DNA from 4 places in the Bacillus carboniphilus genome. Region 1 is predicted to be linked to each of the others. Evidence: a T-box and tRNA genes for the amino acid it is inferred to sense, from the RefSeq annotation. Region 1 holds a T-box; the other regions hold tRNA genes.
The links. A T-box is a leader RNA that pairs with one kind of tRNA and senses whether it is charged. The one in region 1 lies ahead of LC087_RS08360 (valine--tRNA ligase), so its partner is inferred to be a tRNA-Val.
Positions count from the first base shown of each region.

Region 1 (7,816 bases):
AATTGATGAAGGACTGCGTGATGTGTTTTTGCTTCATCGCCATCTGTTAAAAGATTTGATGGACGAGGCGTATGATTAATCATGGATTTTTTCAAAAAGAAAGCGAAAGTGACCCCTGGAATCATATCAGGCTTACATACTTTCGGATCCAGAGTGAATTTCAATCCCCATGTACATATGCTAGTGACGATGGGAGGTCTTACGAAAAAGGGGGAATGGAAACAGTACGATTATCTGCCATTTGAAATGTTAAGAAAGCAGTGGCAGACCGTGGTGTTAAAGTTCATACGCAGAGGTGTGTCAGAAAAAGAAAAGAAGAGAATACAACCTCGATTACAACAGGCGTTTCACAATAATGGGAAGGGCTTCTATGTGCATGCGCCAAAACAGGAAGGGAATGTAAAAGAACAACTTCGCTATATTGGCCGTTATATTCGTCGACCTGCGATAGGACTGAATCGGATCGAGGCATATGACGGACAAAAGGTAACCTTTACGTATCATGATAAGACAGACGGAAAAGAAAAGAGAGAAACGATCAGTGTAGAGGAATTTATCTCTAGGCTTATTCGTCATATCCCAGATGAACAGTTTAAGACGATTCGTCATTATGGGATGTATTCAAGGAGATGCAAGGGCTTGAGTAAAAAGTCTTATGTCAATGGCAACAGAAAGCGAAACGCTGGATAGTGAAAGCAAAGAAAACAATGCGCCGTCAGACATGGAGGGAACGAATCGTATCAAGTGGTAAGAGAGACCCTCTTATTTGTGAAAAATGCCAGTGTTACTATGAATACAAGGGAGAAGTCTGTCTTGAAAATGGTAGACTAGAAATCAAGGTGGCCTTGTGTACCACGACAAGAGCCTATTTAGAAAGGGTGATTCATCATTTCACCAGTATCGAAACACCGAAAAAAGGCAAGAAAAAAAAAAAAAAAATGGCCCAATCAAAACAGAGCATCAACTTTGTTTGTTTAGTGTGTCATGAAAAAGAAGAGATTCCACAACAAGTGGTAAGAGATTTTGATTTAATGGATGGAGGTGATCCAGCCGTCCCCCCTATGTTCTCCTGTGAAAAATGTGGAGAAGACATGTATCCTGAATACTATAAAGGTATTCATGGGAAGGAATACAGGATTGAGGATATTCTGAGCACCAAAAAGGACCAGGTGTGATTTTTAATCACACCTGGTTTTTCTTATAAAGAAAAAATTCATAAACTATTTGGATAAACATCCCCATTCTCACCCTCCTACTCACTATTTTACCTAGGTTCTAAACAACAACTCTTATTAAAATTTTCAAAAAAATACTCATGGACGCATTCTTTATATCAAAAAGTAAACATATTCCTAAGACTTTACTCATAAACCTATAATGTCATCAATGTTTCTGTTACGTATTTGGTTTTGAAAGGAGGATATTTACATGTCAGAAGCTCAATCTCCATTGCGCTTTGAGGTAGAGGAAGTCATATGGTTTCAAAAAGGACAGGAAGTTAGAGAGCTAGTTAACATGTCTTTAGAACCTGATGTAGCCATTCAAGAACATGAGCAATATGTCTCGATTAAAGGAGCCTTAATATTAACAGGGGAATACCGAATGGCATCTGAGCTTAATACAGTCGATTCAACCGTTATTCACCCAAATGCACGATATATTCATGAAGTGACAACAAGAGATGATGGGGTATCGGAATTTATTAATCGATTTCCTGTTGATATAACGATCCCAAGAGACCGAATTAATAGTTTAGAAGAAATCTATGTGAATGTTGATTCTTTTGATTATGATTTTCCTGAAACACGTTGTCTCCAACTACAAGCTGGTTTACTTATTAGTGGTTTGCAAGATCAAGTTCAATTAAATTCGGAACGTGAAGAAGGGTCTGTTAGCATTCAAGAACAACCTGAATCTATTGAAGATGTTGAACAGGAAGCACTTTACCGATCAACTACACTTGAAGAGGATGTTCCTATCGTAGAACCTCAAGTAGAGGAAAGAGTGCAAACGCTTTTGGATGAAGATGAAACAGACGAACATGAACTTTATACCATTTATGAGGAAGAAGAGGAAGATGAATTAACTGTAGAGGTGAGGAAAGCTCGTTCACCTCAAACACCAAATCATCAAATGGAACAAGGGATAAATCAGACAAGCATTCAACCAATGAATCAAGGTGGTCAGGAAGAAGAGGAAGAAAGAACAAATGACAACAGTTTATATTTAAAGGATCTTTTCACGACAAGTGAAGAAGAAGATTTTTCAAAGTTGAAGCTTTGCATTGTTCAGCAAGGGGATTCTTTAGAATCGATTTGTGAACGGTATGATGTAAGTATGCAACAATTAATACGAGTCAATCAATTATCGGCAGATGATGATGTATCAGAGGGGCAAATTGTTTATATTCCGCTTTATTCAATGCAAAACAGTTAATTATCTAGTGTAAAAAAGATTATTTAGGTATTGTAGCAGCTATCGAGCAAAGTATTCACTTTGTTAAATAGCTGTTTTTTATAAGATCAGAAAACTATACGCATGGTTTCATTCAATGAGTCTTCTTATGAAAAATGAAACCCTGGGAAAACAGAAATATTTAGAGAAAACGTTACTTTAATGAGGGAGTAAAAACTTTGTCCATTTAACTTCTTTGAAAGAAGGTGGTATTATTGAATACACAAACATTAGATATGCCACTTGTTCTACGAGCTTATCAAATTGTTCCTCAATACATTAATCAATATACTGATAAAGTGTGGAAAATCCAATCCAATACAGGGACTTATGCTTTGAAGAAAGTATTAAATCGTTCATCGTTAAATGCAGCGATTCCGATTCTGAAACAAGCTGGATACCATAAGTTTGTTCCCATTTATCCTTCGATAGATGGACAATTATACGTAGTCGATCAGCAAGGTCATTCGTATTATTTAATGCCATGGATACAAGACAATCAAAAAATTGATGAGAAACAAAAAAAAAGAACAGTTCTTCAAAGAAGTTGGTTCAATGCACACGGCTACTTCTACTTTTAATAAGCTGGAAAAAGAAGTGGCTAAGCAGCATTATGACGAAATATCAGCTAGATGGCTCCAGCAGCAACAACAGTATGAATCGTATATTGAAAAAGCTGAAAAGAGATGGTATATGTCTCCTTTTGAATTACAGGCTGTCACTTATTTTATTGAAGCACGTCATTCCACAACATTTGCGCTAGAGAAATTGGAAAAATGGGTAGAGCAGTTAGAAGAAGAGGAGCAAGGAAGGGTTGTATTAAATCATGGCAACCTTTCGCCCGATCATTTTCTAATAGATGATGAAGGAAGTCCTTATTTAATTAATTTTGAAAAAGCTTCTTACTCCTCTCCTATTTATGAGTTTATTTATTATTATCGCTCGTATTTAAACCAGTATCCTTTTATAAGTGATGAGTGTGTCAATTTATTTTATACGTATCAAAGTCAATGCAAGTGGACAGAGGCGGAAAAATCACTTTTTATGTGTTATATGGCGTATCCTCATAACTTATATCAAGTGATAAACGAGTTCAAACAAGGCAAATTAGATGAAATGACTGGCTGTAAACTCATCAATAAAAAAATATGGCAGATGAAAAACATCGAGTTTGTTGTTTTGAAAATCAAAGAGACAGAAGATAAAGAGAATCAAGAAAAGGTAGAAACCTAATCAATATGAGATTAGGTTTCTAATAATTTTCGTCCTCCTCAAAATAAAAAATATCCTCAATCGGTAAGTTAAATACACGTGCAATATTCATCGCTAAAAGCAATGAAGGTACATAGCTTCCTTTTTCCAACGCAACAATTGTTTGTCTCGTAACGTCAACTTTTTCTGCTAATACGTTTTGGGTCATGTAATGTCTGGTTCTTAATTCTTTCACGCGGTTTTTTATTTCCATTTCCCATCACCTTTTCTATTCCCTATTGAGAAACCAACTCATTAATTCAAGTAGGATCTTCTCCAAGAAATAAGATATGTAATAATTTGTGTTAAAGGTAGTAATAAAAAAACAAGGATAGGATAGTAAGGGATCAGGTCTGATATAAAAGGATAAAAAACAAAAAGCCCACAGATGATAGGTGAAGCATACATCATACTCACATAGGATGTTCTACAAGCTTGACTCGTAATTTGCTTTTCTCTTTCATCCTTCTCTTCAAATTCATCTGGTTTGATACGAAAGAAATTTTTTCGTGCATCTTTAATGAAAAAATAATAACCAGCAACAGTTAGTATTAAAAGTAATGTAGGGATCATATTAATTTCAAACATAAAGGAATCAGTAGAATCATTTTTGATAAAATGGACAATATCTATATTGGCGTTATAAAAATAAATCAATTGCCATCCAAATAGCATAAGCATAATAATTGTGAAAACACCTCTAGTTACTACTTTCATCTTTTCTCCTCCTTTAAGGACAAATTGGTAAATATCACTAATATACCTATATTGTATAGTAAACTTTACATTATGTAAAGTTGATTTTACTTTTAAATAGGGATAATATGTTTTTGTAAGAGTTATATATTGGTTTGGAAAATAGGGGAGAGAATATATAGACAAGCATAAGCTAAGGTTGAACATTATGCTTGTCGTGGCTATACAATGCGCTTCCGCTTTTCTTATAGCCATTCATAATAATAAGCGAATGATAGACCCAAAAGGATGGCTAGTAGGAAGACATCGATCGTTGAAGGAAGAAAAAGTGTACGAAAGGCTTGAAAAACAGTTAGGGGGATAATAAACTGTCCAAGAACAGCACGAACTTGACTTAACCAAGGGGGCAACGAATATCGGTTGAACTTTTTCATTGTAGATTCCTCCGATTCATTCTTTTTGTAGAATCATTTTATGAAGAAAAATAAAAAAGTGTTCCGGTCACTTTGATAGTCAATTTATTTTGTTAATTCAATTGACGGGCAAACGATTTTTTTTTAAGATGTATACATAACTCTTTTTTTGTTGACGATGATAATATAAATATTTAGTGATCGACTATGAGAGGGCTAAAAGTTGAATATCGCTTTTTAGAGAGAGGAGTCATTAGCTGGAAGATTCCTTAAAGTAGAGTCAATTTTACGTCACCCTTGAGTCACTTCTTCGAACGGCTCTAAACCTAATAGAAGAAGTCGGTTTAAAAACCGTTACAGTTCCAAGTGCATAAGATCTGTTATGATTTTATGAATAAAGGTGGTACCGCGAAGCTCTTTCGTCCTTTTTAGAGGATGAAAGGGCTTTTTTTAAAAGATAAGAATGTATAAACTTTGTCCTTTATAAGAATATGCTAACATTGCTGTCTAGCTCCAGCGCCCAGCGACTGGTGATGCTTCGCCCTCCTCTCTACGATAAGTCAACATCGAAGCCTGCGGCTTTTCGTGTTTCCTTTATCTCATGCGGCGATGCACAGGAAGTGCTAGCGTCAACGTTAGTCACAGGATGTGACTGTACTTAGTTGACGTACCTTTTCACCTGCGTCGCTAAACGGGCGCTTGCGCCTTTCTTATATGAAAAACTGGAGGTAAAAAAATGGAAAACTCGATTCCAAAGAAATATGATCCAAATACAATTGAAAAAAACCGCTATGATTTTTGGGTGAATGGAAAATTTTTTGAAGCTACAAACGATGATACGAAGACCCCTTATACGGTTGTTATTCCCCCACCAAACGTTACGGGTAAGCTCCATTTAGGTCATGCTTGGGATACAACACTGCAAGATATCACAACAAGAATTAAACGAATGCAAGGTTATGATGTTTTATGGCTTCCTGGAATGGACCATGCGGGTATTGCTACTCAAGCAAAAGTGGAAGGAAAGTTACGTAAAGAAGGGAAATCTCGATATGACCTCGGTCGAGAAAATTTTGTGAAAGAAACATGGAAGTGGAAAGAAGAATATGCTGAATTCATTCGTAGTCAATGGTCAAAGCTTGGCCTAGGGCTGGATTATTCTCGTGAACGTTTTACTTTAGATGAAGGATTATCAAAAGCAGTACAAGAAGTGTTCGTTAAACTATACAATAAAGGACTTATTTATCGCGGGGAGTATATCATAAACTGGGATCCTCAAACAAAAACAGCCTTGTCTGACATAGAGGTTATCTATAAAGATGTACAAGGAGCATTTTATCATATGAAATATCCATTAGTTGATGGATCTGGTTTTATTGAAATCGCGACAACTAGACCAGAAACAATGCTAGGTGATACGGCTGTTGCTGTACATCCTGATGATGAGCGTTATCAACATTTAATTGGCAAGAAAGTGAAACTACCAATCATTGATCGTGAAATTCCAATTGTTGCCGATGATTATGTTGATATGGAGTTTGGTTCTGGGGCTGTAAAAATAACCCCTGCACACGATCCAAATGACTTTGAAGTAGGAAATCGCCATCAATTAGAGCGTGTTCTTGTTATGAATGAAGATGGAACAATGAACAAAAATGCAGGTAAATATAACGGTTTAGACCGCTTCGAGGCAAGAAAGCAGTTAGTTAATGATCTTCAAGAAGAAGGGGTATTATTTAAAATTGAGGATCATCTTCATTCTGTCGGTCATAGTGAACGTAGTGGAGCGGTTGTTGAACCTTATTTGTCCACACAATGGTTTGTTAAAATGGAGCCGTTAGCAGAAAAAGCGATTGAATTACAGAAAAAAGAAGAAGAGAAAGTTCATTTTGTACCCAATCGTTTTGAAAAAACATATTTGCACTGGATGGAGAACATTCGAGACTGGTGTATTTCTCGTCAACTTTGGTGGGGACATCGAATACCTGCTTGGTATCATAAAGAAACAGGAGAAGTATATGTGAATCAAGAGCCGCCAAAAGATATTGAAAACTGGGAGCAGGACCAAGATGTATTAGATACGTGGTTTAGCTCTGCCTTATGGCCGTTTTCTACGATGGGCTGGCCAGATTTAACAGCGGAAGATTTTAAACGTTACTATCCAACAGATGTACTAGTAACGGGCTATGATATCATCTTCTTTTGGGTTTCTAGAATGATCTTCCAAGGTTTAGAATTTACAGAGGAACGACCATTTAAAGACGTTCTTATTCATGGTCTCGTTCGAGATTCTGAAGGACGAAAAATGAGTAAATCTTTAGGTAATGGTGTAGACCCTATGGAGGTAATTGAGAAATACGGAGCAGATTCGCTAAGATATTTCTTATCTACAGGAAGCTCACCAGGACAAGACTTGCGTTATAGTCATGAAAAAGTAGAATCAATTTGGAATTTTGCCAATAAAATATGGAATGCGTCTCGGTTTGTTTTGATGAATTTGGAAGGACTTCAATATGAGGATATTGATTTATCAGGAGAAAAGTCAGTTGCAGATTACTGGATTTTAACTCGCTTAAATGAAACGATCGAAAACGTGACGAACTTAGTAGAAAAATATGAGTATGGTGAAGTTGGTCGTCAGCTATACAACTTTATATGGGATGATTTTTGTGATTGGTATATTGAAATGGCGAAAATCCCTCTTTACGGTAAAGATGAAAAGGCGAAAGCTATAACTCGCTCGATTTTAGCGTCTGTTCTTGAACAAACGATGAAATTGCTTCATCCATTCATGCCATTCATTACTGAAGAAATATGGCAAAGCTTACCTCACCAAGGACCGTCGATTACCTTATCCAATTGGCCTAAAATTGATCCAAAGGTAACGAACGAGGAAGCTTCTCAACAAATGAAAATGCTCGTTGAATTAATTCGTTCGGTACGAAATATTCGTGCAGAAGTCGATACACCAATGAGCAAAAAAATTCCGATACTAATAAAAG
Region 1 is NZ_CP129013.1:1,626,369-1,634,184, reverse strand. Features, by position in the region: partial or broken gene LC087_RS19910 (IS91 family transposase) at 1-988, shown strand, start outside; gene LC087_RS19905 (hypothetical protein) at 1,011-1,175, shown strand; gene spoVID (stage VI sporulation protein D) at 1,429-2,436, shown strand; gene LC087_RS08385 (protein kinase family protein) at 2,670-3,035, shown strand; gene LC087_RS08380 (phosphotransferase) at 3,010-3,687, shown strand; gene LC087_RS08375 (helix-turn-helix transcriptional regulator) at 3,707-3,919, opposite strand; gene LC087_RS08370 (hypothetical protein) at 3,961-4,422, opposite strand; gene LC087_RS08365 (hypothetical protein) at 4,647-4,835, opposite strand; T-box leader at 5,013-5,244, shown strand; gene LC087_RS08360 (valine--tRNA ligase) at 5,551-7,816, shown strand, end outside.

Region 2 (7,816 bases), 1.2 Mb from region 1:
GAAGGTGTGAACCGAAGCCCCAGTAAACGGCGGCCGTAACTATAACGGTCCTAAGGTAGCGAAATTCCTTGTCGGGTAAGTTCCGACCCGCACGAAAGGCGCAACGATCTGGGCACTGTCTCAACGAGAGACTCGGTGAAATTATAGTACCTGTGAAGATGCAGGTTACCCGCGACAGGACGGAAAGACCCCGTGGAGCTTTACTGTAGCCTGATATTGAATGTTGGTACAGCTTGTACAGAATAGGTAGGAGCCATAGAAGCCGGAGCGCTAGCTTCGGTGGAGGCGTCTTTGGGATACTACCCTGGCTGTATTGACCTTCTAACCCGCACCCGTCATCCGGGTGGGAGACAGTGTCAGGTGGGCAGTTTGACTGGGGCGGTCGCCTCCTAAAAAGTAACGGAGGCGCCCAAAGGTTCCCTCAGAATGGTTGGAAATCATTCGTAGAGTGTAAAGGCACAAGGGAGGCGACTGCGAGACCTACAAGTCGAGCAGGGACGAAAGTCGGGCTTAGTGATCCGGTGGTTCCGCATGGAAGGGCCATCGCTCAACGGATAAAAGCTACCCCGGGGATAACAGGCTTATCTCCCCCAAGAGTCCACATCGACGGGGAGGTTTGGCACCTCGATGTCGGCTCATCGCATCCTGGGGCTGTAGTCGGTCCCAAGGGTTGGGCTGTTCGCCCATTAAAGCGGTACGCGAGCTGGGTTCAGAACGTCGTGAGACAGTTCGGTCCCTATCCGTCGTGGGCGCAGGAAATTTGAGAGGAGCTGTCCTTAGTACGAGAGGACCGGGATGGACGCACCGCTGGTGTACCAGTTGTCTTGCCAAAGGCATCGCTGGGTAGCTATGTGCGGAAGGGATAAGTGCTGAAAGCATCTAAGCATGAAGCCCCCCTCAAGATGAGATTTCCCATCTAGCAATAGAGTAAGATCCCTGAAAGATGATCAGGTTGATAGGTTCGAGGTGGACGTGTGGTGACACATGGAGCTGACGAATACTAATCGATCGAGGACTTAACCACACACATGCGATTCTTGTCACACTTCGTTATTTAGTTTTGAAAGAATGAATTTTCTTTTGAAAAAAACGCTTGATATTATCTTAAAAATAAGTATAATATATTTTGTCCCTCTAAAATGGGACAAGGGTTTTGAGAGGCAAATAGTTTGAGAAATCAACTGAGGAAACCGAGGAGCATACTCCAGTACGTGACGACGTTGACGAAAGAAGATGACAAAAAAAATGCGCCTATTCAAAAGAAACCTACATAAGAAATAAAAGGGTTTTGAGAAACAAGCAGTTTGAGGAATCAACTGAGGAAACCGAGGAGGTAACTCCAGTACGTGACGACGTTGACGAAAGAAGATGACAAAAAAATGTGCCGTTTATCAAAAGCCGTAAACCCTATGTTTGGTGACGATAGCAAAGAGGTCACACCCGTTCCCATGCCGAACACGGAAGTTAAGCTCTTTAGCGCCGATGGTAGTTGGGGGTCTCCCCCTGTGAGAGTAGGACGTTGCCAAGCATTGGAGGATTAGCTCAGCTGGGAGAGCACTTGCCTTACAAGCAAGGGGTCGGCGGTTCGATCCCGTCATCCTCCACCATTTAAAATGAAATTGTTATCTGATAATATTTAAAACAAAGACCGTAAGGTCTGGCTATATACGCCGGTGTAGCTCAACTGGTAGAGCACGACCGAATAGGCTTCATAGAGTAAGCTTCAGCATACCGACTGAACAACATCTTGAATAAACTAATAGAAGTCGGGATGACGTTTTAAGAAAGAAAAATCAAATAATAGTTCACTTTTTATACGCCGGTGTAGCTCAATTGGTAGAGCAACTGACTTGTAATCAGTAGGTTGGGGGTTCAAGTCCTCTTGCCGGCACCACGAGTTTTTTTAGAGCCATTAGCTCAGTTGGTAGAGCATCTGACTTTTAATCAGAGGGTCGAAGGTTCGAGTCCTTCATGGCTCACCATTTTGAATTTCGCGGGTGTGGCGGAACTGGCAGACGCGCTAGACTTAGGATCTAGTGTCCTTGTGACGTGGGGGTTCGACTCCCTTCACCCGCATTATGATACGCGGAAGTAGTTCAGTGGTAGAACACCACCTTGCCAAGGTGGGGGTCGCGGGTTCGAATCCCGTCTTCCGCTCCAAGATCATTCCCCATGCCGGGGTGGTGGAATTGGCAGACACACAGGACTTAAAATCCTGCGGTAGGTGACTACCGTGCCGGTTCAAGTCCGGCCCTCGGCACCATTTAGCGCCCGTAGCTCAATTGGATAGAGCGTTTGACTACGGATCAAAAGGTTAGGGGTTCGACTCCTCTCGGGCGCGCCATTAGCGGGAAGTAGCTCAGCTTGGTAGAGCACATGGTTTGGGACCATGGGGTCGCAGGTTCGAATCCTGTCTTCCCGACCATGATTAAATTATATAATGGGGCCTTAGCTCAGCTGGGAGAGCGCCTGCCTTGCACGCAGGAGGTCAGCGGTTCGATCCCGCTAGGCTCCACCAAAAATGATCTTTGAAAACTAAACAAACCAAAAGCGTCAAATTTTTTTGAAACAACCATGAGTTAGCAAACTCATAAAATGATCAGATTGAATCTGACACCATTTTATCGGAGAGTTTGATCCTGGCTCAGGACGAACGCTGGCGGCGTGCCTAATACATGCAAGTCGAGCGGACTTGATGGAAAGCTTGCTTTCCATCAAGTTAGCGGCGAACGGGTGAGTAACACGTGGGCAACCTGCCTGTAAGACGGGGATAACTCCGGGAAACCGGGGCTAATACCGGATAAACCTTAAGACTACCTAGTCTAAAGTTGAAAGGTGGCTTTTAGCTATCGCTTACAGATGGGCCGCGGCGCATTAGCTAGTTGGTGAGGTAACGGCTCACCAAGGCGACGATGCGTAGCCGACCTGAGAGGGTGATCGGCCACACTGGGACTGAGACACGGCCCAGACTCCTACGGGAGGCAGCAGTAGGGAATCTTCCGCAATGGACGAAAGTCTGACGGAGCAACGCCGCGTGAGTGAAGAAGGTTTTCGGATCGTAAAGCTCTGTTGTTAGGGAAGAACAAGTATCGTTCGAATAGGGCGGTACCTTGACGGTACCTAACCAGAAAGCCACGGCTAACTACGTGCCAGCAGCCGCGGTAATACGTAGGTGGCAAGCGTTGTCCGGAATTATTGGGCGTAAAGCGCGCGCAGGCGGTTCTTTAAGTCTGATGTGAAATCTCGCGGCTCAACCGCGAGCGGTCATTGGAAACTGGGGAACTTGAGTGCAGAAGAGGAGAGTGGAATTCCACGTGTAGCGGTGAAATGCGTAGAGATGTGGAGGAACACCAGTGGCGAAGGCGACTCTCTGGTCTGTAACTGACGCTGAGGCGCGAAAGCGTGGGGAGCGAACAGGATTAGATACCCTGGTAGTCCACGCCGTAAACGATGAGTGCTAAGTGTTAGAGGGTTTCCGCCCTTTAGTCTTTGCGACAAACGCATTAAGCACTCCGCCTGGGGAGTACGGTCGCAAGACTGAAACTCAAAGGAATTGACGGGGACCCGCACAAGCGGTGGAGCATGTGGTTTAATTCGAAGCAACGCGAAGAACCTTACCAGGTCTTGACATCCTTCGCTACTTCTAGAGATAGAAGGTTCCCTTTCGGGGGACGAAGTGACAGGTGGTGCATGGTTGTCGTCAGCTCGTGTCGTGAGATGTTGGGTTAAGTCCCGCAACGAGCGCAACCCTTGATCTTAGTTGCCAGCATTCAGTTGGGCACTCTAAGGTGACTGCCGGTGACAAACCGGAGGAAGGTGGGGATGACGTCAAATCATCATGCCCCTTATGACCTGGGCTACACACGTGCTACAATGGATGGAACAAAGGGCAGCGAAGCTGCAAAGTGAAGCCAATCCCAAAAATCCATTCTCAGTTCGGATTGTAGGCTGCAACTCGCCTACATGAAGCCGGAATCGCTAGTAATCGCGGATCAGCATGCCGCGGTGAATACGTTCCCGGGTCTTGTACACACCGCCCGTCACACCACGAGAGTTTGTAACACCCGAAGTCGGTAGGGTAACCCTTTTAGGGAGCCAGCCGCCTAAGGTGGGACAGATGATTGGGGTGAAGTCGTAACAAGGTAGCCGTATCGGAAGGTGCGGCTGGATCACCTCCTTTCTAAGGAAAACTGTCTCTTTCGAGACAAAAACGTAAGGACGCTTCTTGGTTTGTTTAGTTTTGAGAGATCATCTCTCAAACAGAAAGACTTCGTTCTTTGAAAATTAAATAACGAAATGACAAGACATCAAAATTGTGATTTATGACTTTTAAAGTCGATGTAATAAATTCTAACGGTTAAGTTAGAAAGAGCGCACGGTGGATGCCTTGGCACTAGGAGCCGATGAAGGACGGGACTAACGCCGAAACGCTTCGGGGGGAGCCTGTAAGTAAGCTTTGATCCGGAGATATCCGAATGGGGAAACCCCCTACTCGTAATGGAGTAGGATCCATATCTGAATACATAGGATATGGAAGGCACACCCGGGGAACTGAAACATCTAAGTACCCGGAGGAGAGGAAAGCAAATGCGATTTCCTGAGTAGCGGCGAGCGAAACGGAATTAGCCCAAACCAAGAGGTTTCCTCTTGGGGTTGTAGGACACTCTATACGGAGTTACAAAGGAATGAGATAGATGAAGAGGTCTGGAAAGGCCCATCAGAGAAGGTAACAATCCTGTAGTCAAAATCTCATTCTCTCCAGAGTGGATCCTGAGTACGGCGGGACACGAGGAATCCTGCCGGAAGCAGGGAGGACCATCTCCCAAGGCTAAATACTCCCTAGTGACCGATAGTGAACCAGTACCGTGAGGGAAAGGTGAAAAGCACCCCTGGCGGGGAGTGAAAGAGATCCTGAAACCGTGTGCTTACAAGTAGTCAGAGCCCGTTAACGGGTGATGGCGTGCCTTTTGTAGAATGAACCGGCGAGTTACGATCCTATGCAAGGTTAAGCTGATAAGGCGGAGCCGTAGCGAAAGCGAGTCTTAAGTAGGGCGAATAGAGTATAGGGTCGTAGACCCGAAACCAGGTGATCTACCCATGTCCAGGGTGAAGTTCAGGTAACACTGAATGGAGGCCCGAACCCACGCACGTTGAAAAGTGCGGGGATGAGGTGTGGGTAGCGGAGAAATTCCAATCGAACTTGGAGATAGCTGGTTCTCTCCGAAATAGCTTTAGGGCTAGCCTCAAGATGAGAGTTATGGAGGTAGAGCACTGATTGGACTAGGGGCCCTCATCGGGTTACCGAATTCAGTCAAACTCCGAATGCCAGAAACTTATTCTTGGGAGTCAGACTGCGAGTGATAAGATCCGTAGTCAAGAGGAAACAGCCCAGACCGCCAGCTAAGGTCCCAAAGTATACGTTAAGTGGAAAAGGATGTGGAGTTGCTTAGACAACCAGGATGTTGGCTTAGAAGCAGCCACCATTTAAAGAGTGCGTAATAGCTCACTGGTCGAGTGACTCTGCGCCGAAAATGTACCGGGGCTAAACGTATCACCGAAGGCGCGGACTGTTCCGTATGGAACAGTGGTAGGAGAGCGTTCTAAGGGCGGTGAAGCCAGACCGGAAGGACTGGTGGAGCGCTTAGAAGTGAGAATGCCGGTATGAGTAGCGAAAGAGGGGTAAGAATCCCTCCACCGAATGCCTAAGGTTTCCTGAGGAAGGCTCGTCCGCTCAGGGTTAGTCGGGACCTAAGCCGAGGCCGAAAGGCGTAGGCGATGGACAACAGGTTGATATTCCTGTACCACCTCCCCACCATTTGAGTGATGGGGGGACGCAGGAGGATAGGGTAAGCGCGGCACTGGATCGCCGCGTCCAAGCAGGTAGGCTGATGAGTAGGCAAATCCGCTCATCATGAAGGCTATTTGTGATGGCGAGGGAAATAGAGTACCGAAGTTCCTGATTCCACACTGCCAAGAAAAGCCTCTAACGAGGTGGGAGGTGCCCGTACCGCAAACCGACACAGGTAGGCGAGGAGAGAATCCTAAGGTGATCGAGAGAACTCTCGTTAAGGAACTCGGCAAAATGACCCCGTAACTTCGGGAGAAGGGGTGCTCTGGTAGGGTGCAAGCCCGAGAGAGCCGCAGTGAAAAGGCCCAGGCGACTGTTTAGCAAAAACACAGGTCTCTGCGAAGCCGTAAGGCGAAGTATAGGGGCTGACGCCTGCCCGGTGCTGGAAGGTTAAGGGGAGCGCTTAGCGTAAGCGAAGGTGTGAACCGAAGCCCCAGTAAACGGCGGCCGTAACTATAACGGTCCTAAGGTAGCGAAATTCCTTGTCGGGTAAGTTCCGACCCGCACGAAAGGCGCAACGATCTGGGCACTGTCTCAACGAGAGACTCGGTGAAATTATAGTACCTGTGAAGATGCAGGTTACCCGCGACAGGACGGAAAGACCCCGTGGAGCTTTACTGTAGCCTGATATTGAATGTTGGTACAGCTTGTACAGAATAGGTAGGAGCCATAGAAGCCGGAGCGCTAGCTTCGGTGGAGGCGTCTTTGGGATACTACCCTGGCTGTATTGACCTTCTAACCCGCACCCGTCATCCGGGTGGGAGACAGTGTCAGGTGGGCAGTTTGACTGGGGCGGTCGCCTCCTAAAAAGTAACGGAGGCGCCCAAAGGTTCCCTCAGAATGGTTGGAAATCATTCGTAGAGTGTAAAGGCACAAGGGAGTTGACTGCGAGACCTACAAGTCGAGCAGGGACGAAAGTCGGGCTTAGTGATCCGGTGGTTCCGCATGGAAGGGCCATCGCTCAACGGATAAAAGCTACCCCGGGGATAACAGGCTTATCTCCCCCAAGAGTCCACATCGACGGGGAGGTTTGGCACCTCGATGTCGGCTCATCGCATCCTGGGGCTGTAGTCGGTCCCAAGGGTTGGGCTGTTCGCCCATTAAAGCGGTACGCGAGCTGGGTTCAGAACGTCGTGAGACAGTTCGGTCCCTATCCGTCGTGGGCGCAGGAAATTTGAGAGGAGCTGTCCTTAGTACGAGAGGACCGGGATGGACGCACCGCTGGTGTACCAGTTGTCTTGCCAAAGGCATCGCTGGGTAGCTATGTGCGGAAGGGATAAGTGCTGAAAGCATCTAAGCATGAAGCCCCCCTCAAGATGAGATTTCCCATCTAGCAATAGAGTAAGATCCCTGAAAGATGATCAGGTTGATAGGTTCGAGGTGGACGTGTGGTGACACATGGAGCTGACGAATACTAATCGATCGAGGACTTAACCACACACATGCGATTCTTGTCACCCTTCGTTATTTAGTTTTGAAAGAATGAATTTTCTTTCAAACATAGCCTGGTAATAAGGGCAAAGAGGCCACACCCGTTCCCATGCCGAACACGGAAGTTAAGCTCTTTAGCGCCGATGGTAGTTGGGGGTCTCCCCCTGTGAGAGTAGGACGTTGCCAGGCAAAAATAAAAACCACTAATAACTTAACTGTTGTTAGTGGTTTTTTGTATTTATATTTTAAAGAAGTAAAAAATCTGTCCTTATTTGGAAGGTGCTTTCGAAGCACACGCCTCTAGGGTGGAGGTGGATCTATGTTGGCTACAGTACGTCGATGAAAAGGATGTTCTAGCATCAACGTTTCCACAGGACGTGTCTGTACTTAGCCCGAATTCCAATGTATGTGTCGCTAGACGGACTCATGCCTCTTTCTTGTATGGGGAACTTCATATTTATTTCACCTCAAAAAATTATCGCTATTAAAAAAGTAATGCTCCTACTATGTACAATTAATCTATTGTTTTATTTTCAG
Region 2 is NZ_CP129013.1:2,785,317-2,793,132, forward strand. Features, by position in the region: rRNA gene LC087_RS14210 (23S ribosomal RNA) at 1-1,024, shown strand, start outside; rRNA gene rrf (5S ribosomal RNA) at 1,413-1,528, shown strand; tRNA gene LC087_RS14220 (tRNA-Val) at 1,532-1,607, shown strand; tRNA gene LC087_RS14225 (tRNA-Thr) at 1,819-1,894, shown strand; tRNA gene LC087_RS14230 (tRNA-Lys) at 1,907-1,982, shown strand; tRNA gene LC087_RS14235 (tRNA-Leu) at 1,994-2,076, shown strand; tRNA gene LC087_RS14240 (tRNA-Gly) at 2,086-2,160, shown strand; tRNA gene LC087_RS14245 (tRNA-Leu) at 2,175-2,263, shown strand; tRNA gene LC087_RS14250 (tRNA-Arg) at 2,268-2,344, shown strand; tRNA gene LC087_RS14255 (tRNA-Pro) at 2,349-2,425, shown strand; tRNA gene LC087_RS14260 (tRNA-Ala) at 2,443-2,518, shown strand; rRNA gene LC087_RS14265 (16S ribosomal RNA) at 2,622-4,180, shown strand; rRNA gene LC087_RS14270 (23S ribosomal RNA) at 4,356-7,286, shown strand; rRNA gene rrf (5S ribosomal RNA) at 7,353-7,468, shown strand.
Region 2: it encodes a tRNA-Val, which carries the amino acid that the T-box ahead of LC087_RS08360 (valine--tRNA ligase) is inferred to sense. The anticodon was not compared.

Region 3 (7,816 bases), 1.2 Mb from region 1:
TAACGTGACCTCTACTGTTTGAGGTATTCCATCATACACTGTATTCTCTTGATCGTAGCGTACTTCAATCTCGACATCTGAGATCGTTACCGTATCTTCAGAAGACGACCCAAAAAAAGAACTCCCATTTTCACCAGTTTCCGATTCAATCGTTATCGACATATAGAGCATCAAGGAAAGTAACAGGGCAACAATACGTAAAAACCAAAGATTATTTATGAATTTATCCATCTTTTTTTACCCTCCATTGAAAGCGAAACGATTGATCATCCTTCATGGATTGATTGTATTTGACCATTAGCATTTCTTTTAGTATGTCTATCGTAATATCTCGGTGAAGGTCGCCATTTTTTGCTACTGATATGCTTCCCGTTTCCTCTGATACAATAATGGTTAAACTATCGGTTACTTCACTAATACCAATGGCAGCCCGATGCCTTGTCCCTAATTCTTTCGAAATAAAAGGACTTTCTGATAAAGGTAAGTAGCAGGCTGCTGCTGCGACCTTATAATCTTGCAAAATAACCGCGCCATCATGCAAAGGAGTATTGGGAATAAAAATATTTATTAGTAACTCAGAGGTAATATTTGCATCGATATTAATTCCTGTTTCAATATAATCATTTAACCCTGTCTTGTCTTCTAAAGAAATTAATGCACCAATTCGACGTTTTGCCATATACTCAACTGCTTTAGCAATTGATTCGACCATATGTACATAATTGTCTTCCTCAGGTGAGTTGTCCTAGATACGAAAAGCCTTCCTCTTCCTAACTGTTCCAGTGCTCTTCTTAACTCAGGTTGAAAAATAATAATAACCGCTAAAAATCCCCAAGTTAATGCCTCATCCATTAACCATTTTAAGGTGTCTAATCCTATCCAATAGCTGAGCATCCTTACGAGAACAATGACAATAATTCCTTTCAACAGCTGCACTGCTTTTGTTCCACGTATAACCATGATCAGTCTATATATAACAAACCAAACTAGGAGTATATCTACGATATCACTGAGGTAAGCTAGAAAAGGATATGCCTCTATTGCACTTGCCATTTTCCATCCTCCATTAGTTCATATTCCTTTAAGTATGTGTTCAAAAAGTAGGGATAAAAGGGCGCTGAATAGAAAAGCTGAAACCCTTTGTAAGTCCATCATCTAAGTACAGCCATGTCGCATGATGCTAGGCCATCCAGACCATCGCAGGACTTTTTGAACAACCTCTTTAATTAAAATCTCCACAATTATATCATATGTTTATTACATCGATAAAATTATAAAAGGGTTACAATAATTAATTCGAGGTTACTTGGAAACTTCGGATCCCTCTTTTATGAGTTTAAATACGAATATTACTATAAATTAAATCTATTTCATTACAGAAAACAAGAACAGAAAGAGATTTCTATGTTTGAGTTATGAAATTAATTCACTAGAGAGAAAAACCGCTAAGGATCCCCCTTAGCGGTTAAATAACTGTTCAACTGTTGATTTGATATGAAACCAAATCCATGAAAAAACTTGATTTATTTCATCAATTTCACCTGTTACTTGTCCTGCAGACGCCATATACTGTTCTCCGTTAATAACGGTTACATCTCCCTCTACCTTACCATCTATTTGAATATTGCCATTTTTGACGGTAATATCACCCTCTATTACTTCTCCTTCAGGCACAATTACTAACTCATCCTCAACTTTTAGGTTAGGGTAATGGGATACTTGAAACTGCTGGTCATCTTGATAGGATGAGAGCACACTTCCTGTCATCAATAACATAAACAAGGATGCGGCAATCAAAAAAGGGTGATTCTTCATCCATCGCTGCATTCCAATAGTTTTTTTTTCGTCAGGTAATCTTTGCATAACCTTATTTGTAAAATCATCAGGTGCTTTTACATGCGACGTACTTTTTACTAGTGCAATGGATTTATCAAGTTCGTGTAAATACTTTAAGCACTCTTCACATTTGTATAGATGCTCTTTTAGCGTTAATTCTTGTTCGACTGTTAAGTCTCCATCTAAATATTCGTGAATTTGTTCAACGACCTGCTTTGAACATTTCATCATTATCACCTCATTACAAATACCTTAACTGTTTTCGTAGTGCTTCTCGCCCTCTATGAATCCGGGTTTTAACGGTTCCAATAGGAATGTCTAGAATTTCACTTATTTCTTGAAGCGACAGCTCTTCAATATACTTTAAAACAATGACTACCCGATATTTTTCTGGAAGTTTCAATATTTCCTTCTGAATCGTATCTTGAAGTTCCATGGATTCCACTTCTTCTTCTGGAAGAGAAATATTAGCCGCAACTTGGGAGTACATTGTTAGCCCATCTGTCCCTGCCACTTCTGCATCTAAATAATAATCTGGCTTCTTCTTACGAATTCGATCAATAGATAGATTTGTAGCAATTCGATACAACCATGTAGAAAACTTCCGTTTCGTATCATAACTGTGAATATTGACGTAGGCACGAATGAAAGCCTCTTGAGCAATATCTTCTGCTTCATGTGAATTCCCTAACATTCTATAGCTAAGCTGGTATACTTTGTCTTTGTATAAATCTACGATCTCAGCAAAAGCATCTTGGTCGCCTTTTTTCACTTGTTTAATTCTTTTCTTTATTAACAATTCCATTTTTCGTTACCTCCGCAGTAGCGGCTACCTACTATACGTTTTATGTTTGCATTTGGTTTCATTTTTTCGCATCTTCTATTCTATCAGAATTTTTCATTGGTGTGGATAAAAGTGTAACTTGAACCCACTGCTTTAGAAAAATAAAAAGCAAAGGAAGAAAATAAGCTCATTTTCTTCCTTTGCTTTCTTTTACAATAATTTTTCGCCGAATAAAGAACCCATCAAAGCTACAGCAACACCAGCTGTTTTATTTTTCTCATCTAAGATTGGATTAACTTCCACAAACTCTGCAGAAGTAACCATCTTAGATTCCTCTAGCATCTCCATTGCTAAATGGCTTTCCCTATAACTAATTCCTCCATTCACAGGTGTACCTACTCCTGGAGCATGAAGAGGATCTAGTCCATCAAGATCTAGTGATAAGTGAACTCCATCTGTTCGATCCTTTAAATAGTCAATAGTTTCTTCGATCACTTTCGTCATTCCAATTCGATCAATTTCATGCATAGTATAAACCTTTATACCTTTTTCCTTAATTAATTCTTTTTCTCCATCGTCCAATGAACGAGCACCGATGATCACGATATTCTCTGGTTTTATTTTTGGAGTAAAACCACCAATATCGGTTAAAGACTCCTCTCCAATGCCTAAACTTACAGCTAAAGGCATCCCATGAATGTTTCCTGTTGGCGTTGTATCAGCCGTGTTTAAATCGCCATGAGCATCATACCAAATGACACCTAAATTTTCATAATGCTTAGCTACACCTGCCAATGTACCAATGGCAATACTATGGTCTCCTCCTAAAACAAGTGGAAACCTTTCATTGCTGATGACTTGATCTACTTGGTTAGCAAGCTTTTCACTTGCTTGACAAACAGCATCTAAATTACGAAGCCCTCTCTTCAAAGAACTTGTTTCTCTCTCAGAGTTATCTATTTCTATATCTCCTAAATCTTCCATGTCATAATCTAAATTTTTTAGGCGCTCTACGACACCAGCATACCGGATCGCACTCGGCCCCATGTCAACGCCTCTTCTCATTTGACCAAGGTCCATTGGTACTCCAATTAGTGAGATTTTTTTATTATTCATGATGTACCTCCTTTTTGACTCTATATCTATTCTATACATTTATCCGCCAGTGACTCAACTGTACACTAGGTTGAATAAATATACATACTCGATAAATGAAAACTTTAGAAAAATATTCAAATTAAGAAGGCATTTTGTTATCAACATGGCAAAAGACAATCAATAATTGAAATAAAGGTTTGTTTCCAACTACGTTTTAGGATAGATAGAGTAGAGATTAAGAAGAAATTAATGCTATAATTGTAATGATGTAGGTAAAACCAGGGATGCTAACATGCTATTTAAATTAAAAGCTCACACTGTTAACAGTATATTTAGGAAGGGATAGATGAAATGAAGGCATTATTCTTTTTGTATGATGGCTATGTAGACTGGGAGATTAGCTTGCTGTCATATATTTTCAGTGAAACGAACATGGAAATACAGACAACTGCTCTTAATACAGAAATAACACATTATGGTAACTTCAGAATAAAAGTAGATCTATCTATTGAAGAATGTAACATTAGTAATTATGATATTTTAATCATACCCGGTGGTGACCCTGAACAGTTAATAAATGAAAGGAAGTTAATAAAGCTTATACAAGAATTTGATCAACGTAATAAATGGATTGCTACAATTTGTGGAGCAGCTACCTTTTTGGGTATGAGTTCAGTCTTAAGAAATCGATATTACTCAACCTCTTTAGAGATATCCGAATTCCCTCTTACTTCGATCCATTATATAAAAGCAAAGCAGACGTTACAGTAAGCGAGAACCTTATAACAGCAGAGGGAAATGCCTATGTTGAATTTGCTGTTGCAGTTGCACTTTGATTTCACTTCATGATTAACCCTCTTTGATTATACTTCGTGAACCGACACCGCAAGATGATTTTTTGATTGTATTGGCTTCAATGCATTTCTCCTAGAAAAATCATCGACATTACCTAAATAATTTGACTACCTAATATATCATCACTACTCGCTAATCAAAATTTATCTTTACTACTTACACAGTATGGTGATACTTATTCAATTACTTTTGAAAACTATCTCATTTTATTATAAACAAAAAAAAGCTAGTCTGAACGACAAACTAACATCGGCTTTCTGTATGAAAATGGCTGGGCTAGCTGGATTCGAACCAGCGCATCACGGAATCAAAATCCGTTGCCTTACCGCTTGGCTATAGCCCATTGATTTAACCTCACGAATATTCTTCTTCGATTAAGCTTCGTGAATATACATCGCAAGATGATTTTTTGTGATTATACTTCATTGAATTACTTCAAGAAAAATCATCGACATAACTATATAACAAATCAATAGCTCATATAAAAATAATACTACTTAAATAACTTTCGCACAATGATTTTTTATGTATTATCTTCATTGAGTGACTTCAAAGAAAAATCATTGACATAACTAAATAATTACGCTAATCATTGTATCTTCGCTAATCAAAATTTATCTTTACTACTTAACATCGCAAGATGATTTTTTGGGATTATACTTCATTGAATTACTTCAAGAAAAAATCATTGACACAACCTATGTAATCAGATATCTCATAATACCTTTACTACTTAACATTTAGACATTATCTTTACAATTATCATGTCCAATTTTAATTAAAAAACCAAAAAAACTTTTTAAAATGGTGGAGGGGGACGGATTCGAACCGCCGAACCCTGAGGGAGCGGATTTACAGTCCGCCGCGTTTAGCCACTTCGCTACCCCTCCATTTTAATTTTAAGAGTGCCGGCAAGAGGACTTGAACCCCCAACCTACTGATTACAAGTCAGTTGCTCTACCAGTTGAGCTACACCGGCGTATATTACCAGACCTTGCGGTCTTACTCTATCAATCGGAATACCATTTATAAACCTTGGTTTAAATGGTGGAGGATGACGGGATCGAACCGCCGACCCCTTGCTTGTAAGGCAAGTGCTCTCCCAGCTGAGCTAATCCTCCAATTTAAAGTGGTGACCCGTACGGGATTCGAACCCGTGTTACCGCCGTGAAAGGGCGGTGTCTTAACCGCTTGACCAACGGGCCAAATTTTCTCGTTTTTAAGCTTCCAACCGGGCTCGAACCGGTGACCTCTTCCTTACCATGGAAGTGCTCTACCAACTGAGCTATGGAAGCGTGGCTCCGCAGGTAGGATTCGAACCTACGACCGTTCGGTTAACAGCCGAATGCTCTACCACTGAGCTACTGCGGAACATTATTAGCCTGGCAACGTCCTACTCTCACAGGGGGAGACCCCCAACTACCATCGGCGCTAAAGAGCTTAACTTCCGTGTTCGGCATGGGAACGGGTGTGGCCTCTTTGCCCTTATTACCAGGCTATGTTTGAAAGAAAATTCATTCTTTCAAAACTAAATAACGAAGGGTGACAAGAATCGCATGTGTGTGGTTAAGTCCTCGATCGATTAGTATTCGTCAGCTCCATGTGTCACCACACGTCCACCTCGAACCTATCAACCTGATCATCTTTCAGGGATCTTACTCTATTGCTAGATGGGAAATCTCATCTTGAGGGGGGCTTCATGCTTAGATGCTTTCAGCACTTATCCCTTCCGCACATAGCTACCCAGCGATGCCTTTGGCAAGACAACTGGTACACCAGCGGTGCGTCCATCCCGGTCCTCTCGTACTAAGGACAGCTCCTCTCAAATTTCCTGCGCCCACGACGGATAGGGACCGAACTGTCTCACGACGTTCTGAACCCAGCTCGCGTACCGCTTTAATGGGCGAACAGCCCAACCCTTGGGACCGACTACAGCCCCAGGATGCGATGAGCCGACATCGAGGTGCCAAACCTCCCCGTCGATGTGGACTCTTGGGGGAGATAAGCCTGTTATCCCCGGGGTAGCTTTTATCCGTTGAGCGATGGCCCTTCCATGCGGAACCACCGGATCACTAAGCCCGACTTTCGTCCCTGCTCGACTTGTAGGTCTCGCAGTCGCTCCCTTGTGCCTTTACACTCTACGAATGATTTCCAACCATTCTGAGGGAACCTTTGGGCGCCTCCGTTACTTTTTAGGAGGCGACCGCCCCAGTCAAACTGCCCACCTGACACTGTCTCCCACCCGGATGACGGGTGCGGGTTAGAAGGTCAATACAGCCAGGGTAGTATCCCAAAGACGCCTCCACCGAAGCTAGCGCTCCGGCTTCCAAGGCTCCTACCTATTCTGTACAAGCTGTACCAACATTCAATATCAGGCTACAGTAAAGGCTCCACGGGGTCTTTCCGTCCTGTCGCGGGTAACCTGCATCTTCACAGGTACTATAATTTCACCGAGTCTCTCGTTGAGACAGTGCCCAGATCGTTGCGCCTTTCGTGCGGGTCGGAACTTACCCGACAAGGAATTTCGCTACCTTAGGACCGTTATAGTTACGGCCGCCGTTTACTGGGGCTTCGGTTCACACCTTCGCTTACGCTAAGCGCTCCCCTTAACCTTCCAGCACCGGGCAGGCGTCAGCCCCTATACTTCGCCTTACGGCTTCGCAGAGACCTGTGTTTTTGCTAAACAGTCGCCTGGGCCTTTTCACTGCGGCTCTCTCGGGCTTGCACCCTACCAGAGCACCCCTTCTCCCGAAGTTACGGGGTCATTTTGCCGAGTTCCTTAACGAGAGTTCTCTCGATCACCTTAGGATTCTCTCCTCGCCTACCTGTGTCGGTTTGCGGTACGGGCACCTCCCACCTCGTTAGAGGCTTTTCTTGGCAGTGTGGAATCAGGAACTTCGGTACTCTATTTCCCTCGCCATCACAAACAGCCTTCATGATGAGCGGATTTGCCTACTCATCAGCCTACCTGCTTGGACGCGGCGATCCAGTGCCGCGCTTACCCTATCCTCCTGCGTCCCCCCATCACTCAAATGGTGGGGAGGTGGTACAGGAATATCAACCTGTTGTCCATCGCCTACGCCTTTCGGCCTCGGCTTAGGTCCCGACTAACCCTGAGCGGACGAGCCTTCCTCAGGAAACCTTAGGCATTCGGTGGAGGGATTCTCACCCCTCTTTCGCTACTCATACCGGCATTCTCACTTCTAAGCGCTCCACCAGTCCTTCCGGTCTGGCTTCACCGCC
Region 3 is NZ_CP129013.1:2,865,040-2,872,855, reverse strand. Features, by position in the region: gene LC087_RS14775 (CdaR family protein) at 1-231, opposite strand, end outside; partial or broken gene cdaA (diadenylate cyclase CdaA) at 224-1,053, opposite strand; gene LC087_RS14765 (anti-sigma factor family protein) at 1,459-2,064, opposite strand; gene sigW (RNA polymerase sigma factor SigW) at 2,078-2,641, opposite strand; gene rocF (arginase) at 2,831-3,736, opposite strand; gene LC087_RS14750 (DJ-1/PfpI family protein) at 4,070-4,489, shown strand; tRNA gene LC087_RS14745 (tRNA-Gln) at 4,842-4,916, opposite strand; tRNA gene LC087_RS14740 (tRNA-Tyr) at 5,379-5,463, opposite strand; tRNA gene LC087_RS14735 (tRNA-Thr) at 5,480-5,552, opposite strand; tRNA gene LC087_RS14730 (tRNA-Val) at 5,619-5,694, opposite strand; tRNA gene LC087_RS14725 (tRNA-Glu) at 5,704-5,778, opposite strand; tRNA gene LC087_RS14720 (tRNA-Thr) at 5,796-5,868, opposite strand; tRNA gene LC087_RS14715 (tRNA-Asn) at 5,870-5,944, opposite strand; rRNA gene rrf (5S ribosomal RNA) at 5,954-6,069, opposite strand; rRNA gene LC087_RS14705 (23S ribosomal RNA) at 6,136-7,816, opposite strand, start outside.
Region 3: it encodes a tRNA-Val, which carries the amino acid that the T-box ahead of LC087_RS08360 (valine--tRNA ligase) is inferred to sense. The anticodon was not compared.

Region 4 (7,816 bases), 1.4 Mb from region 1:
AGTGTTACCTGAACTTCACCCTGGACATGGGTAGATCACCTGGTTTCGGGTCTACGACCCTATACTCTATTCGCCCTACTTAAGACTCGCTTTCGCTACGGCTCCGCCTTATCAGCTTAACCTTGCATAGGATCGTAACTCGCCGGTTCATTCTACAAAAGGCACGCCATCACCCGTTAACGGGCTCTGACTACTTGTAAGCACACGGTTTCAGGATCTCTTTCACTCCCCGCCAGGGTGCTTTTCACCTTTCCCTCACGGTACTGGTTCACTATCGGTCACTAGGGAGTATTTAGCCTTGGGAGATGGTCCTCCCTGCTTCCGGCAGGATTCCTCGTGTCCCGCCGTACTCAGGATCCACTCTGGAGAGAATGAGATTTTGACTACAGGATTGTTACCTTCTCTGATGGGCCTTTCCAGACCTCTTCATCTATCTCATTCCTTTGTAACTCCGTATAGAGTGTCCTACAACCCCAAGAGGAAACCTCTTGGTTTGGGCTAATTCCGTTTCGCTCGCCGCTACTCAGGAAATCGCGTTTGCTTTCCTCTCCTCCGGGTACTTAGATGTTTCAGTTCCCCGGGTGTGCCTTCCATATCCTATGTATTCAGATATGGATCCTACTCCATTACGAGTAGGGGTTTCCCCATTCGGATATCTCCGGATCAAAGCTTACTTACAGGCTCCCGAAGCGTTTCGGCGTTAGTCCCGTCCTTCATCGGCTCCTAGTGCCAAGGCATCCACCGTGCGCTCTTTCTAACTTAACCGTTAGAATTTATTACATCGACTTTAAAAGTCATAAATCACAATTTTGATGTCTTGTCATTTCGTTATTTAGTTTTCAAAGAACGAAGTCTTTCTGTTTGAGAGATGATCTCTCAAAACTAAACAAACCAAGAAGCGTCCTTACGTTTATGTCTCGAAAGAGACATTTTTCCTTAGAAAGGAGGTGATCCAGCCGCACCTTCCGATACGGCTACCTTGTTACGACTTCACCCCAATCATCTGTCCCACCTTAGGCGGCTGGCTCCCTAAAAGGGTTACCCTACCGACTTCGGGTGTTACAAACTCTCGTGGTGTGACGGGCGGTGTGTACAAGACCCGGGAACGTATTCACCGCGGCATGCTGATCCGCGATTACTAGCGATTCCGGCTTCATGTAGGCGAGTTGCAGCCTACAATCCGAACTGAGAATGGATTTTTGGGATTGGCTTCACTTTGCAGCTTCGCTGCCCTTTGTTCCATCCATTGTAGCACGTGTGTAGCCCAGGTCATAAGGGGCATGATGATTTGACGTCATCCCCACCTTCCTCCGGTTTGTCACCGGCAGTCACCTTAGAGTGCCCAACTGAATGCTGGCAACTAAGATCAAGGGTTGCGCTCGTTGCGGGACTTAACCCAACATCTCACGACACGAGCTGACGACAACCATGCACCACCTGTCACTTCGTCCCCCGAAGGGGAACCTTCTATCTCTAGAAGTAGCGAAGGATGTCAAGACCTGGTAAGGTTCTTCGCGTTGCTTCGAATTAAACCACATGCTCCACCGCTTGTGCGGGTCCCCGTCAATTCCTTTGAGTTTCAGTCTTGCGACCGTACTCCCCAGGCGGAGTGCTTAATGCGTTTGTCGCGAAAGACTAAAGGGCGGAAACCCTCTAACACTTAGCACTCATCGTTTACGGCGTGGACTACCAGGGTATCTAATCCTGTTCGCTCCCCACGCTTTCGCGCCTCAGCGTCAGTTACAGACCAGAGAGTCGCCTTCGCCACTGGTGTTCCTCCACATCTCTACGCATTTCACCGCTACACGTGGAATTCCACTCTCCTCTTCTGCACTCAAGTTCCCCAGTTTCCAATGACCGCTCGCGGTTGAGCCGCGAGATTTCACATCAGACTTAAAGAACCGCCTGCGCGCGCTTTACGCCCAATAATTCCGGACAACGCTTGCCACCTACGTATTACCGCGGCTGCTGGCACGTAGTTAGCCGTGGCTTTCTGGTTAGGTACCGTCAAGGTACCGCCCTATTCGAACGATACTTGTTCTTCCCTAACAACAGAGCTTTACGATCCGAAAACCTTCTTCACTCACGCGGCGTTGCTCCGTCAGACTTTCGTCCATTGCGGAAGATTCCCTACTGCTGCCTCCCGTAGGAGTCTGGGCCGTGTCTCAGTCCCAGTGTGGCCGATCACCCTCTCAGGTCGGCTACGCATCGTCGCCTTGGTGAGCCGTTACCTCACCAACTAGCTAATGCGCCGCGGGCCCATCTGTAAGCGATAGCTAAAAGCCACCTTTCAACTTTAGACTAGGTAGTCTTAAGGTTTATCCGGTATTAGCCCCGGTTTCCCGGAGTTATCCCCGTCTTACAGGCAGGTTGCCCACGTGTTACTCACCCGTTCGCCGCTAACTTGATGGAAAGCAAGCTTTCCATCAAGTCCGCTCGACTTGCATGTATTAGGCACGCCGCCAGCGTTCGTCCTGAGCCAGGATCAAACTCTCCGATAAAATGGTGTCAGATTCAATCTGATCATTTTATGAGTTTGCTAACTCATTGTTGTTTCAAAAAAATTGACGCTTTTGGTTTGTTTAGTTTTCAAAGATCATAATTTGGAGCGGGTGATGGGAATCGAACCCACGACATCAGCTTGGAAGGCTGAGGTTTTACCACTAAACTACACCCGCAAATAATTGAAGCAGCTGGTCGGGAAGACAGGATTCGAACCTGCGACCCCATGGTCCCAAACCATGTGCTCTACCAAGCTGAGCTACTTCCCGCAAATGGCGCGCCCGAGAGGAGTCGAACCCCTAACCTTTTGATCCGTAGTCAAACGCTCTATCCAATTGAGCTACGGGCGCTTTCTTTAATTTGTTTTGTTTTAGCGACAAGAAATATCTTATCATGTAATCTATCGTATAGTCAACACTTTTTTAAAAACTATTTTCAAATGATGATAATGCGGTAGAGAGGAGTCGAACCTCCACGGGGTTAACCCCCACTAGGCCCTCAACCTAGCGCGTCTGCCATTCCGCCACTACCGCGTAAATAAAAATGAATGCGGGTGAAGGGAGTCGAACCCCCACGTCACAAGGACACTAGATCCTAAGTCTAGCGCGTCTGCCAGTTCCGCCACACCCGCGAAATTCAAAATGGTGAGCCATGAAGGACTCGAACCTTCGACCCTCTGATTAAAAGTCAGATGCTCTACCAACTGAGCTAATGGCTCTTAATAATGGCTGGGCTAGCTGGATTCGAACCAGCGCATCACGGAATCAAAATCCGTTGCCTTACCGCTTGGCTATAGCCCATTGATGTTACTTCATGAATTAGCTTCTCCGAGTATACTTCATGAATTCACTTCGCACGATGATTTTTGTGTTCGAAAGACTAAGCTTCTTGAAACTCTTCAAGAACATATAAATCATCGACATAAACTGAATAATTATGATATCCACTATATGTCCGCAATTCATAATAGTAATTTATATTGAAGGTTAGCTTCGCACAATGATTTTTTATGCATTTTCTTCATTGAGTTACTTCAAGAAAAATCATTGACATACCTATAAAATAAATACTAATTATAGTAAGTAAACATCAAGAATGTAGTTCGCACAATATTTTTTTATGCATTTTCTCCATTGAGTTGCTTCAAGAAAAATCATCGACATAACTTCCAACTAGTCACAAAAATTCACTAGATTAAATATAATATATTAAATAACGGTAGAAGTCAAGATTAAAAATGGCGGTCCCGACGGGAATCGAACCCGCGATCTCCTGCGTGACAGGCAGGCATGTTAACCGCTACACCACGGGACCTTTTTGGTTGCGGGGATAGGATTTGAACCTATGACCTTCGGGTTATGAGCCCGACGAGCTACCAGACTGCTCCACCCCGCGATAATATTAAAGTATATTGTTGTTCTATGCTCTTAGTTAGCAATTGACTGTCCCGATCTCAGGTTTGTTACTCTTTGATGCTACTCGATCGGTACAACTCGCTGTGAATTCGACGATGCTGTTGCTCGTTGCTCCACCCCGCGATAATAATAAAGTATATTGTTGTTCTATGCTCTTAGTTAGCATGGACTGTCCCGATCTCAGGTTGTTTACTCAAGGTGTTGCTCGATCGGTACAACTCGCTGTGAATTCGACGATGCTGTTGCTCGTTGCTCCACCCCGCGATAATAATAAAGTATATTGTTGTTCTATGCTCTTAGTTAGCATGGACTGTCCCGATCTCAGGTTGGTTACTCAAGATGTTGCTCGATCGGTACAACTCGCTGTGGGTTCGACGATGCTTTTGCTCGTTGCTCCACCCCGCGATAATATTAAACTACATTGAATTTCTATGCTCTTAGTTAGCATGGACTGTCCCGATCTCAGGTTGGTTACTCAAGATGTTACTCGATCGGTACAACTCGCTGTAGTTTCGACGATGCTTTTGCTCGTTGCTCCACCCCGCGATAATAGTAAAGGAATGGTGGAGGATGACGGGATCGAACCGCCGACCCCTTGCTTGTAAGGCAAGTGCTCTCCCAGCTGAGCTAATCCTCCAAATGGTGACCCGTACGGGATTCGAACCCGTGTTACCGCCGTGAAAGGGCGGTGTCTTAACCGCTTGACCAACGGGCCGATTTTAAGCAAAAAAATAATGGCGGAGAAGGAGGGATTTGAACCCTCGCGCCGCTCGCGCGACCTACACCCTTAGCAGGGGCGCCTCTTCAGCCACTTGAGTACTTCTCCTTATGGCTCCGCAGGTAGGATTCGAACCTACGACCGTTCGGTTAACAGCCGAATGCTCTACCACTGAGCTACTGCGGAAAATAATGCATATTGTTTAACGAAAGCTATTATAATTTATCATAAATTCAGACTATCGTCAACCTTTTTTATACACCTATTAACTCCTTCAAGCACGCTAACTGAAGGAGTTTTTTATGCAAGCTTCTAAGAAAAACTTCAACTATTCCAAGTGCTCTTTTAACTTTGAACTACCGCATCAACCAGCTTTATTTTCCCTCGACATCTACCGCATGAATATTTACTTGGATCCATTCGTTTCTTTCTAATATATTGATGATTGCAACTGTCGCATTGATATACATATCTCTTTTTTGCTGTTTGAGTGTTCTCTAATGGTTTGCAATACCTTGGGGCACCTACTTTAGCAAGTAACTCCTTAAAATCTCGATCACGGTGCATATGTCCTTTTCCTTCTAAATGTAAGTGGTAATGACATAACTCGTGCTTAATAATACCTTCAAGTTCTTTTTCTCCAAACTTCTCATAATGACTGTAGTTAATTTCGATATTATGACTTTTAAGCAAATAGCGACCTCCCGTTGTTCGTAGCCTTTTGTTGAAGGACGCTCTGTGAAAAAATGGTTTGTTAAAATACTTGAATGATATCTTCTCAACTAATATTTGTAGTTCTTTATCGTTCAACCTATTCACCTACTTACTGTTTGTGCAACAGGACATAACCCATGTGCATACAATATATCACTAGGAGGGGAGAACCATGCCAAATTGGCTTCAAAATCAGATTCAACGTGCCTTTTTAGAAAAAGATCGTTACCAAATCAAACTTCTTAACCAATGCTGGTATTTTTATAGAAAACGACATTGCCTCTAAAAGGAGTACTTAACCTCCCTCTCTCAATAAGGAGAGGGAGGTAATGCTAATCCCCTATCATTGTTAAAGAAACTCTCCCTTTTTGAATATTAACATCGTCTACCCATACTTTAACAATATCACCAACTGAAACAACTTCTAAAGGATGTTTTACAAATCCTTTTTTTAGTTTTGAGATATGGACAAGCCCGTCTTGTTTAACGCCAATATCAACAAACGCCCCAAAATCAACAACATTTCTTACGGTACCTTGTAGTTCCATACCACTTTTTAAATCTTCCATTTTCAAAACATCTTTCCTTAGGATTGGTTGAGCCACATCGTCTCTTGGGTCACGTTCTGGCTGGATAAAAGCATGGCAAATATCCTTCAGCGTAAATAAACCTACATCCAACTCTTCGTTTACTTTCTCTTGATCTAATGACTTAACTTTTTCTTTTAAAGAATCTGTACCTAAATCCTTTTTACTGACATTCAGTAAATCCAAGAGTTGATCTGCGAATGAATAGCTTTCAGGATGAATTGAAGTACGGTCTAAAGGATTATCACCGTCGATGATTCTTAAAAAGCCGATTGCTTGCTCATATGTTTTGGCACCTAGTCTAGGAATGTCTTTCAATTGTTTTCGATTCGTAAATTTCCCTAGTTCATCACGTTTTTTTACAATATTTTGAGCGACAGCTTTAGTTAAACCTGATACATTTTGTAATAATGAAACAGAGGCCGTATTAACATTGACTCCTACACCATTTACGACCGTTTCTATGACGAAGCTCAATTGCTCTGTCAGCTTCTTTTGCGAAACATCATGCTGATATTGTCCGACGCCGACAGATTTCGGATCAATTTTCACAAGTTCTGCAAGAGGGTCTTGCAACCTTCTCGCTATAGAAACAGCACTTCTCTCTTCCACTTGAAAATCAGGAAACTCAGCTCGTCCAATATCTGAAGCAGAATATACACTAGCTCCAGCTTCGTTGACAATCACATAAGCAACTTCTTGTTTTAATGAATGAATCACTTCTGCAATGAATTGTTCTGTTTCCCTGGACGCAGTACCATTACCAATCGCAACAATGGGAACATGGTATTTCATTAACAGTTCTTTAACCTTCACAATTGCTTCTTCTTTTTTTTTTAACAGGTGCATGAGGATAGATGACATCTATTTGAAGAACCTTTCCAGTCTCATCAACGACGGCTAATTTACAACCTGTTCGATAGGCTGGGTCCACTCCTAAAACGGTCTTTCCTTTAATGGGAGGCTGAAGAAGTAAGTTATGTAGATTTTCTGAAAAGATATGTATCGCTTGTTCTTCCGCCTTCTCTGACAGCTCTTTACGGATTTCCCCTTTCAATAGAAGGTCTAATCAATCTTTTATAACTATCCTCTATAACCTCCTGTATATGACTTTGAACTATCGTCTCTTTTCCTAAAACTTGTCCCTCTAAGTAGGATATGATCTTGTCAGTAGGTGGAAGCAAATCCACTTTAAGAATACCATCTTTCTCACCGCGGTTAATTGCTAACGTTCGATGAGGGACCATTTTTTTAATCGGTTCCTCGTACTGATAATACATTTCATATACGTTTTTCTCATCTTTTTCTTCGTCTTTCACTTCCGTTACGATCATCGCCTCATTTTTCGTCATTTGACGTAGACGTTGTCGGTAAGTAGGATCGTCGGAAATCCATTCTGCGATTATATCTTTAGCCCCTTGTATAGCTTCTTCTACGGTTTGAACCTTTTTTTCCACATCAATAAACGAAGATGCTTCTTGTGAAATTTCCCCCTGTTCTGGAAGGGAGAAAAACCATTTTGCCAACGGTTCAAGTCCTTGTTCCTTTGCAACCGTTGCTTTCGTCCGTCTTTTTTGCTTGTATGGTCGATATAAATCCTCTACTTGTTGCAGTTTAGTTGCTTCTTGTATTTTCTTTTGCAATAATTCCGTTAATTTTCCTTGTTCATGAATGGATTTCAATACTTCTTTCTTTCTTGTCTCTAAATTATTTAAATACTGCCAACGCTCTGAAATTTCTCTAATTTGCACTTCGTCCAAAGCACCTGTTTTTTCTTTTCGATACCTTGCGATAAAAGGAACGGTATTCCCTTCTTCTATCAATTCAATAACATTCGAAACCCCTTTTAAGGGTAGAGATAACTCTTGACTTACTACTTG
Region 4 is NZ_CP129013.1:3,003,498-3,011,313, reverse strand. Features, by position in the region: rRNA gene LC087_RS15590 (23S ribosomal RNA) at 1-765, opposite strand, end outside; rRNA gene LC087_RS15585 (16S ribosomal RNA) at 941-2,501, opposite strand; tRNA gene LC087_RS15580 (tRNA-Gly) at 2,605-2,678, opposite strand; tRNA gene LC087_RS15575 (tRNA-Pro) at 2,695-2,771, opposite strand; tRNA gene LC087_RS15570 (tRNA-Arg) at 2,776-2,852, opposite strand; tRNA gene LC087_RS15565 (tRNA-Leu) at 2,952-3,035, opposite strand; tRNA gene LC087_RS15560 (tRNA-Leu) at 3,051-3,133, opposite strand; tRNA gene LC087_RS15555 (tRNA-Lys) at 3,145-3,220, opposite strand; tRNA gene LC087_RS15550 (tRNA-Gln) at 3,228-3,302, opposite strand; tRNA gene LC087_RS15545 (tRNA-Asp) at 3,741-3,816, opposite strand; tRNA gene LC087_RS15540 (tRNA-Met) at 3,821-3,897, opposite strand; tRNA gene LC087_RS15535 (tRNA-Val) at 4,479-4,554, opposite strand; tRNA gene LC087_RS15530 (tRNA-Glu) at 4,558-4,632, opposite strand; tRNA gene LC087_RS15525 (tRNA-Ser) at 4,653-4,743, opposite strand; tRNA gene LC087_RS15520 (tRNA-Asn) at 4,747-4,821, opposite strand; gene LC087_RS15515 (SprT family protein) at 4,981-5,445, opposite strand; gene cmpA (cortex morphogenetic protein CmpA) at 5,522-5,635, shown strand; partial or broken gene LC087_RS15505 (Tex family protein) at 5,682-7,816, opposite strand, start outside.
Region 4: it encodes a tRNA-Val, which carries the amino acid that the T-box ahead of LC087_RS08360 (valine--tRNA ligase) is inferred to sense. The anticodon was not compared.